DNA from 3 places in the Erwinia sp. 1181_3 genome. Region 1 is predicted to be linked to each of the others. Evidence: predicted binding sites of a transcription regulator. Region 1 holds the regulator's gene; each other region holds the start of a gene.
What was found. Region 1 encodes PurR, which represses purine synthesis genes. Its sites were predicted from a motif close to CANGCAAACGTTTGCNTG; they were not measured.

Region 1 (3,282 bases):
TTTGCGGCCGATGCGGTCTGACAACGGGCCCCAGACTAGCTGTGCGCAGGCAAACCCGGCGAGGAAGATACTTAAACTGGCGCTAATGGCGCCGGCTTCCGTCTGTAAGTCCTGTTGCATCACGCCAAACGCGGGTAGGTACATATCGGTAGCAAGAAAGCCCAGCATACTGAGCAGCGCAAGGTAAATCATAAATCCTTTGGAACGCATGGTTTTTAACTCTTATTAGACAATTTTTTTACGCGTGCAGTGTAATCGCGTGCTGACCCGTCTGTGAAACGCTAATATTCGTGGGTTGCGATGAAAAATATTGAAGGCGAATCATGTGGTCTGAACATTCTCTTGAAGTGGTTGATGCGGTGGCGAGGACGGGCAGCTTTACCGCTGCTGCGGCGGAATTGCATCGCGTCCCCTCCGCAGTAAGTTATACCGTGCGCCAGCTGGAAGCCTGGCTGGCCGTGAGTCTGTTTGAGCGTCGTCATCGTGATGTGGAGTTGACGGACGCCGGACGGGTTTTCATTGAAGAAGGTCGTGCTGTTATCAAAAAAATGCTCGCCACCCGCACACGCTGTCAACAGGTGGCTAACGGCTGGCGGGGACAAATCAATATTGCGGTCGACAGAATTGTGCGCCCGGCACGCACCCGGCAGCTGGTCGTGGATTTCTACCGGCATTTTCCGGATATGGAACTGCATATCATGCCGGAAGTGTTCAACGGTGTGTGGGATGCGCTGGCTGACGGTCGCGTCGATGTTGCGATCGGTGCGACTCAGGCGATCCCGGTACGAGGACGTTTTGCTTTTCGTGATATGGGAAGTCTTAACTGGCGCTGCGTGGTGAAAACGTCACATCCTCTGCTGAGCCATGAGGGACCGTTAAGCGAGACGTTAATCCGTGAGTGGCCATCGCTGGTGCTGGAAGATACCTCACGTGCCTTGCCGAAACGCACCACGTGGACATTAGATAATCAACGACGGCTGGTGGTGCCTGACTGGGAAAGTGCGTTTGACTGCCTGCGAGCCGGGCTGTGTGTTGGGATGGTACCCGGTCATTTTGCCCAGCCCTGGCTGCAACAAGGCGTGTTAGGAGAAGTGACGCTGACGTCCCCGTTTCCCGACAGTCCCTGTTATCTCAGCTGGTCGGAACAAAGCGCCTCACCGGCGCTAAGTTGGTTACTGGACTATCTGGGGAGCACAGAAACCCTGAATGCAGAGTGGTTAAGCGAACATCCTGGCCAGTGGCAGGTGAGTGATTAACGGCGGTAGTCGCGGAAAGGACCATCGGCAACGGAACGACGCTCGATCAGTGAAGGGTGAACTTCAATGGTTTGCGGATCTTCGCGCTTGCTGGTAATACGGTCCAGCAACATATCAAAAGCGGTTTCGCCCAGACGCTCTTTTGGCTGGTGGACGGTGGTCAGTGCGGGCGTAAAGTAGCGGGCGTTGCGCACGTTATCATAACCGATCACTGAAATATCCTGCGGTACGCGTAGCCCCATTTCATCTGCTGCGCAAATCGCGCCCATGGCCATAATATCACCGCCACAGAAAATGGCCGTTGGGCGCTGCTTCTGCGACAAAATTTGCTGCATGGCGCGATAGCCAGAATCAGGTTCAAAATCGCCCTGCACCAGCCATTCATCGCGCAAAGTGATGCCCGCTTCTGCCAGTGCCTTCAGGAATCCGGCATGGCGGCCACCGCCTGTATTACGCTCAAGCTGGCCTGGGATCGCGCCGATATCGCGGTGCCCGCGTTCGATCAGGTAGCGCCCCGCCAGGTAACCACCCTCAAAAGCATTATCAAGCACGGTATCAGTGAAATCACCGCGTGATTCGCCCCAATCCATGACGACCATCGGAATATTACGGTTATCTTCCAGCATAGAAATCAACGTGTCAGGATATTCTGAACACATCACCAGCAGCCCATCGACGCGTTTTTGCGCCATCATTGACAGATAGGCCTGTTGCTTTTGCAGGTTGTTGTGCGCATTGCCCAAAATCAGCGTATAGCCTTTGGCAAAGCAGCGGTTTTCTATTGCTTCAATGATCTCTGCAAAATAGGGCGCTTCACTGGATGTTGCCAGAAGGCCAATGGTTTTGGTGTGGTTGACCTTCAGACTGCGGGCTACGGCGCTGGGGGAATAATGCAATTCTTTGATTGCAACCCATACCGCTTCGCGCGTCTCTTCGGCTACAAAGCGCGTTTTGTTAATCACGTGAGACACAGTGGTGGTTGAAACACCGGCGCGCTTTGCCACATCCTTAATTGTTGCCATGAAAATCGTACTCCTGGTGTTATCGTAACATTTTGATAACTAATTGGTTAAACGTTTGCCTGGGTACAGCCATTCCTGCCCGACCAGAATTATTTTGGGTGCTGTCTCAAAGGGTCGGGAAGGGGTAAAATCGTCCGTAGAGTGACATGCAGTGCTGACTTTTACACGTTGCCAACGGTGTTGCGCAACGGAATAAAGAATTCTAACAAGGCTGCGCACAGAAAACGAGATTTTTACGGGTAACTGTGGGAAAATCTGTTGGCTTACTAATAACAAGGTTATTGAGGAGAGAGAATGAACACTGATATGAAAATGACGGCGCTGACCGTTGTGGGTTCACTGCTGATGATTATTGCGTTTAGTTTTACGGCGGTAATGCATTAATTCTTGCACGGGAGGAGGAAACTCTTCCCGAACCCACACGCATTATCGAATCGTTTTAGGCGTCATCATACGGCGCGCACCGATGTAATGTTCCTGCCAGTAATCTTCGCTCAACGCACTGACCTGAATATCTTTACCTGTCCGTGGAGACTGAATAAATTTCCCTCCACCCAGATAGACGCCAACATGATCTGCTGTGCCACGTCCGTTAATACGGAAGAAGACCAGATCACCTTTCTCTAACTGATCGCGCTTAATCGAAGCCGCATCACGCAGATGGTACATTTCATTAGCCGTGCGTGGGATCTTGAACTTCACCAGGTCTTTATAGGCATACCACACCAGACCACTGCAGTCGAAACCGGTTTTCGGAGAGGTGCCGCCCCATTGATAAGGTTTACCGAGCTGGCCCATCAGCTTGTTCATCGCCGTCTCACGTGCTTTCTGGTAGCGAGCGCGATGCGCTTTGCTGAGTTTGAGCGGGGCGTTCAGAGCATCGTTATCATCGTCAGTGGCTTTGCTGCCTGCGCGTTGACGACCATAATGTTTTTTATCTGCTTTTTTGCTGGCCGCGAGTTTTTTACTCAGTGTTTTCTTCTCCACCTTCGCATTACGCACCG
Region 2 (3,282 bases), on a different contig from region 1:
TGAAAGCAGGTCCACGCTCTGTTCACGATGGCTGCGCGTCAGGGCATCGGCCTGGCTGAAGGTGTCCAGTACCTGTTGCAGAAACACGCCATTCTTTTCGGTGAACGGGCGAGTTGCGAGGTAGAACGAGCCGGTCAGATTTAACGTGTCGCCATTTTTCAGTACGCGCACGCCGCCCTGCTGGATGGCCGCAGAGTAATAGGGATCCCAGATTGCCCAGGCGTCAACATCTCCCTGCTGGAAAGCGGCGCGGGCATCCGCAGGCGTCAGAAACGCAGGCTGAATATCATTGAAACCCAGTCCGGCCTCTTTTAATGCACGTAACAGCAGATTGTGGGAGCTTGAGCCCTTCTGGAAGGCCACTTTATGGCCCTTCAGGTCTGCCACGGTTTTCAACGGACTGTCTTCACGCACCAGAATCACTTCAGATCGTGGTTTTGGCGGTTCGGAACCGACATACAACAGATCCGCGCCAGCGGCCTGAGCGAAAATCGGCGGGATGTCGCCGGTGCTGCCAAGGTCAATGCTGTTGACGTTTAATGCTTCCAGCATCTGTGGCCCGGCAGGGAACTCTACCCATTTAATGGTGGTATGCGGGAAGCGCTTCTCCAGCAGCTGGTGGGATTTCGCCAGCACCATACTGACCGAGCCTTTTTGGTAACCAATACGGACCTGGTCGGGGGCCGGGATGGCGTCAGCAGCAATCGCCTGGCTGGCCAGCAGCCCGGTTATCAGCAGGGTGCTAAATATGCGAGCAAACAATGTCATAGACGGTCACCTTTTCAGACGGCAGCAGCCAGAGGTTGATGGCGGCGGGCAAGTGCATGCCAGAAGGTATCGATCGACTCTGCCAGCCGCTCAGCCAGAATCGGAGAGAGTTCAGGCGTCCGGTCGTAATGGCTGATCTGCGTATCGTCAGCGAATACCCCGTGCAGCACTTCCTGCGCTTTCAGTGCATTCAGAACGGGTTTCAGTGCGTAATCGACGGCCAGCAGATGGGCTACGGTGCCGCCTGTTGCCAGCGGTAACACCACTTTATGTTCCAGCGCACGTTCTGGCAGCAGGTCAAGCAGCGTTTTCAATGCCCCGGCAAACGATGCCTTATAGACAGGGGTTGCGACGATCAACCCGTCAGCCGATTCGAGGTCTTCCTTTAAGGCCAGCAGGGCGGGGGAATCGAAGCGGGCATACAATAAATCTTCGGGATTGAAGTTATGCAGATTCCACGGGATAACCTCGACGCCGCGTTTTTCCAGCGCATGCTGGCAAATGGTCAGTAGTGCGGTGGAGCGTGAAGGAAAACGGGGGCTTCCCGCCAGAGTAATAACGCGCATAACCTCTCCTTATAACCAAAAGTTATTGATAAACGAAATTCAAGAACCGATGGCTCATCCTGACAGAGCGCGTTTGGACGCTTAAATGATTTATCCGGCATATTTTTGCCAGTTTGCACATATAGCGCGGCATAACGGCCTTGATGAAGTAAAAAAACCGTCGATTCAGGCCCGCTTTTGCGCCAGGTCATTTCCCTTTACCCCATGAAACCCGGATAATACGACCCCGATTTTCCATCGGGACCTCAGGAGTGACCATGTATTACCCTTTCGTTCGTAAGGCGCTGTTTCAGCTCGATCCTGAGCGCGCGCATGACCTGACTTTGCAGCAGTTGAAGCGTATCTCCGGCACCCCGCTGATGGGTCTTATCCGTCAGTCGCTCCCTTTTAAGCCCGTAACCTGCATGGGACTGACCTTTAAGAATCCACTGGGCCTGGCCGCTGGCCTGGATAAAAACGGCGAATGCATTGATGCATTTGGTGCGATGGGGTTTGGTTCCATTGAAATTGGTACCGTGACGCCGCGCCCTCAGCCGGGCAATGATAAGCCGCGTATGTTCCGGATTGTGGCAGCGGAAGGGATCATCAACCGCATGGGCTTCAATAATATGGGCGTTGATAACCTGGTAGAGAATGTTAAAAAAGCCCATTTTGACGGTATCCTCGGCATTAATATTGGCAAGAATAAAGATACCCCGGTAGAGCAGGGTAAAGACGATTATTTAACCTGTATGGATAAGATTTATCCGTATGCCGGCTACATCGCCATCAATATCTCTTCACCTAACACCCCAGGCTTACGATCTTTACAATACGGCGAAGCGCTGGATGATTTGCTGGCGGCGATTAAAATCCGTCAAAACGATCTTCAACAGATCCATCATAAATATGTTCCTGTGGCGGTTAAGATCGCACCGGATCTTTCTGAAGAAGAATTGATCCAGGTGGCCGACAGTTTAGTGCGCCACAATATTGATGGCGTGATTGCGACCAATACCACCCTCGATCGTGAGCTGGTAAAAGGATTAAAGCACGCGGAAGAAGCGGGTGGGCTAAGTGGTCGTCCGGTACAGCTGCGCAGTACCGAAATCGTTCGCCGTCTGGCGCTGGAATTACAGGGGCGCATCCCAATTATTGGCGTTGGTGGGATTGATTCACTGGTTTCGGCGCGTGAAAAAATGACGGCGGGTGCTTCGCTGGTGCAAATATATTCTGGATTTATTTACAAAGGACCGCCTTTGATAAAAGAAATTGTGACTCATCTCTAGGTTAATTTAGCGTTAAATATGCCAGGGGCTTTATTTTCGCTGCTGTCTCGTTTATATTTTGTGCTGTTCAGACAATATTCAAATTTTACAGAGCGAGCTGAGAGCGTTAACGAAGCCTCTGGTTTCCGGAAAGGGAATATGCTTTTCCGGCTACTTGTAACTAAGTATTAATACAGGAACCATCATGAGGATAAAACCAGACGATAACTGGCGTTGGTTTTTCGACGAAGAACATGACCGGATGATGCTCGACCTGGCGGACGGTATGTTATTTCGTTCCCGCTTTCCGCGCAAAATGTTAACGCCTGATGCTTTTGATGTTTCCGGTTTCTGTGTTGATGATGCTGCACTGTTTTTCACCTTTGACGAACGCTGCCGTGATACGCAATTGAATGCCGATCAGCGAGCTGAGCTGGTGCTGAATGCGCTGGTGGCCACGCGTTTCCTGAAACCATTGATGCCTAAAAGCTGGCATTTTGACAGCTATATTCAGGGAAACTGGCGTCCGGCTGACGGTGAACTGGTCAACGTCAAGGTCTCTGACAGCGGTGAATCGGCAAGTCTGCTGGTGGTAGAGTCTGGTGACAGCGCCGCACTGTGCCTGCTGGCGCAGGTGCAGTTAACTGTGGCTGGTCGTGGAATGGTTTTGGGTGATGCAATTAAAATTATGCATGATCGCT
Region 3 (3,282 bases), on a different contig from region 1:
TTAGCATGATGGATTCAGGCAGGATGAATGATGAAACGGCTGATAGCAGCGCTGGCAGCAGCGTGGATGTTAAGTGGTTGCGCCACGATTGTCGGTAGTGAAACCCAGGATGTGACGCTTCAGACTCAGCCCCCAGGGGTGAAGTTTGTGGTACAGGATGAAACGGGTAAAGCGGTGGCCGAAGGTTACACGCCAAAAACCGTTACGCTGCAGAAGTCTAACGGCAACTACTTCGGTAAGAAAAAGTATCTGGTGATGCTGGAGCGCGCAGGCTATGTTCCGCAAACGCTCCCACTGAAAGAGAGCCCGAACCTGTGGTATCTGCTGGGCAACATTCCGCTGCTTGGCATCCCTGGCTGGCTGGTGGTCGACCCGTTCTACGGGGGCATGTATAAGATTGAACCGGAACGCTTACAGACCATCATGAATCCGGTTGGCGCGCGAGGCGGCTAAACGAACAACGGCAGGTCGGGCTATCCCACCTGCCGTTGTTGTTTACTGCGCCGTGGTTTTGACCATACCCTGCGCGGGTTTAAATTTTTCCAGATACTGATGCTGGAAAATGCACATGCGGATGGTATTGCGATATTCACCGTTGATAAAGAACTCGTGGATCAGCTCGCCTTCAATTTCAAAGCCCAGCTTACGGTAAATATGGATGGCCTTTTCGTTCTCTTTATCGACGATCAGGTAAAGTTTGTAGAGATTAAGGACCGAAAATCCGTAATCCATCGCCAGTTTCGCGGCTTTACTGGCCAGCCCTTTTCCCTGATGGCTGGGGGCAATAATTATCTGAAACTCTGCACGACGGTGGATATGATTAATCTCCACCAGTTCAACCAGCCCGGCATTACTTCCATCGTGTTCAACCACAAACCGACGTTCGCTCTGATCGTGGATATGCTTGTCGTAGAGATCGGACAGCTCAACAAACGCCTCGTACGGCTCTTCAAACCAGTAACGCATCACGCTGGCGTTGTTATCCAGTTGATGAACAAAACGCAGATCCTCGCGTTCGAGCGGGCGCAGTTTCACACTGTGATCAACAGACTTGGCAGACATAAAAATTCCTTTTAGCGGACGCAATATTGCCGGAGGAGTATAGCGGTTTATTGCAGGCAAAAAAAACGCGCCCTCAGGCGCGTTATGTCAGCATTGGGGATATCCCCGGGTTATCAGAAGTTGTAACCGACAACCAGGTAGTAACCGAAACCGTTTGATTTCACGTTAAAATCACCTTTACCGAAGTTCAACTCGGTGCCGTCATTCCACTGGCCGCCGTTGTGGAAGTAACGCGCCACAACAGAGTAGTGCCAGTGATCGTAGCCCAGCGAGAGAATATGGCTGGACGCGATAGAGTTGCTGGTGCGTGACGGGCCGGCTTTATCGGCGAGGTCAGAACCCCAGTCAAAGTTGGTAAAGCCGATATAGGTCAGGTTGCCGCCCCACAGCTGAGTCAGTGGAACGAAGTATTTCACCTTGAAGCGGTAGCCGTCCCAGCTGTCTTCATTGGCTGCACCGTAGTTTTCCCACTGGTATTTGGCATACACGTTCAGTGACAGGCCCACATCAGAATGGGTGTCGATGTCGGTACCCAGACCCATATACCAGGTATTCTGGCGGCTCGCCTTGTTGTCGCCCATATCGTAGATATAGTTGTTGGCGAAATACCACTCTTTGAACGGACCAAAACCAAGGTTGGTGCCGGTCAGTTTATCAATAGAGAAGCGCGGTTCGATCTCCATGAAGAACGGAGAACCATCATCCCACGCGCCGACATCGTTACCGTTACCCACGCCGAAGAATTTAGGAACGTCGATGTAGCCGTAGAAATCGAACCAGTCCTTTTTCGCAAACGCTTCATATTCCAGATAGACGTCGTTGTTCAGCTGCGGCCCGAAGCGGGTGTGATAGCTTCCTACGACGTTCACGCTCTGATGCCACCAGTCAGAAACATATTCCGGACTGTTGGTTTCGGCGAGAGAAACATTGGTATAGGAAAGTGCTGCCAGTGCGCCAGCCATCATAATTTTATATTTCATTATTATTACCACATGCTCTGAGACCCTGCTCGGCAGCCAGCGCGCTGGTCGGGTCATGTTATCTACGGGCGACAAATGGGTGCTTGTGACTGTAACAAAAACACCCGCCATGAATACTGCGGCAGTGTGCCGCTATCAGGGCATTAGGAAATAGAGATTGCTCACACTTGTCAAATTCAGTTTCATTTTAATTCAGTTAAAGTGTGATGAATGTCACATTAAAGTGCCGTGTGAGGGGAACTTTTCCCGTAATGGGGTTTAGGGCCGTTTGTGGCAAAGCGAAAACGGTTGCCTGCCGGAAATGGCAGAAATACGGGGAGAGTGGACATACTGAAACACCAGGAGTGTGCTTCACGCTCTCTGGTTATTAATAATATTTTCTTATATTACGGAGGGTTGGCAGGGGGGCGTTAATCACACTGGTTACCGATTTTTGCCAGGGCGTGGCGGTCATTTTTTGCTGCCTGTTGCGCCAGAGTGACAAAATCATCATCGCTATACATCAATGACGGCGAAGGCAGGTTAGCCATACGATCACCGCGCCAGATTTCAAGTCGTGCAAATTGTGACAACGGACGATGGTCAAAATGATCGGGTAACGTCAGCCACAGTTCCGGCACAGTATCCGCAGGACGCGACGGCAGCCGCTGGTGACTGACGCTGTAGTTGCGCAGACGCACCAGAAATTTGTCGGGCAGGCGACAATGGTTGTTCCACCATATGCCATCCAGCATATCAAAGTGAAAGCGGGTGGCTTGCGGGCTGACGGCTTGTAGCTGTGCGAGCGCCAGCGGAAGCATCTGTGCCATCGAATATTGATACTGCGGCAGTGATGATGCTCCGCCCGAATTAAGTATATCTGTAGCCATGCGCGCCCCTAGCAGATTGGAATAGAGATCTTCTGGTGAAAATGCGGAAACGGTTTCAGGATAGCCGGGTACGGACTCGAAGCCATACCACTGAGCGACCTCATGCCAGGCGGCGAGCTGAAAGGCGAGGTAAGCCGCCAGACTGACACTCAGATTGTAACGCGCCAGCATGTCTTCAGGGGGCGAGAACTGCCGTAGTCGGATAATGCGTTGCCCGAGTTCATCGCTCATCTTTATCGTGGTAGCACGCCCCAGCGCTGGCCAAATTTTGCTGAACAGCCATAGCGTGTTATCCGCGGTATCACGCACATGAGCAAGGTCAATAAATCCGCCCCGTCGGGTATAGATAATACCGTTGAGCTCGCTGTTTA

Region 2: a site for PurR is predicted at 1,429-1,446, ahead of pyrD (quinone-dependent dihydroorotate dehydrogenase). Genes of this name have one in related genera too.
Region 3: a site for PurR is predicted at 2,320-2,337, ahead of FY046_RS23065 (nucleoside-specific channel-forming protein Tsx). Genes of this name have one in related genera too.

The regions. Positions count from the first base shown of each region.
Region 1 is NZ_VTDE01000004.1:389,278-392,559, reverse strand. Features, by position in the region: gene punC (purine nucleoside transporter PunC) at 1-210, opposite strand, end outside; gene punR (DNA-binding transcriptional activator PunR) at 324-1,256, shown strand; gene purR (HTH-type transcriptional repressor PurR) at 1,253-2,278, opposite strand; gene cydH (cytochrome bd-I oxidase subunit CydH) at 2,573-2,662, shown strand; gene FY046_RS13770 (C40 family peptidase) at 2,705-3,282, opposite strand, start outside.
Region 2 is NZ_VTDE01000002.1:461,362-464,643, reverse strand. Features, by position in the region: gene FY046_RS06565 (aliphatic sulfonate ABC transporter substrate-binding protein) at 1-768, opposite strand, end outside; gene ssuE (NADPH-dependent FMN reductase) at 783-1,334, opposite strand; gene pyrD (quinone-dependent dihydroorotate dehydrogenase) at 1,592-2,602, shown strand; gene FY046_RS06550 (cell division protein ZapC) at 2,787-3,282, shown strand, end outside.
Region 3 is NZ_VTDE01000017.1:21,593-24,874, forward strand. Features, by position in the region: gene FY046_RS23055 (hypothetical protein) at 31-453, shown strand; gene speG (spermidine N1-acetyltransferase) at 496-1,062, opposite strand; gene FY046_RS23065 (nucleoside-specific channel-forming protein Tsx) at 1,176-2,042, opposite strand; gene FY046_RS23070 (DUF4056 domain-containing protein) at 2,453-3,282, opposite strand, start outside.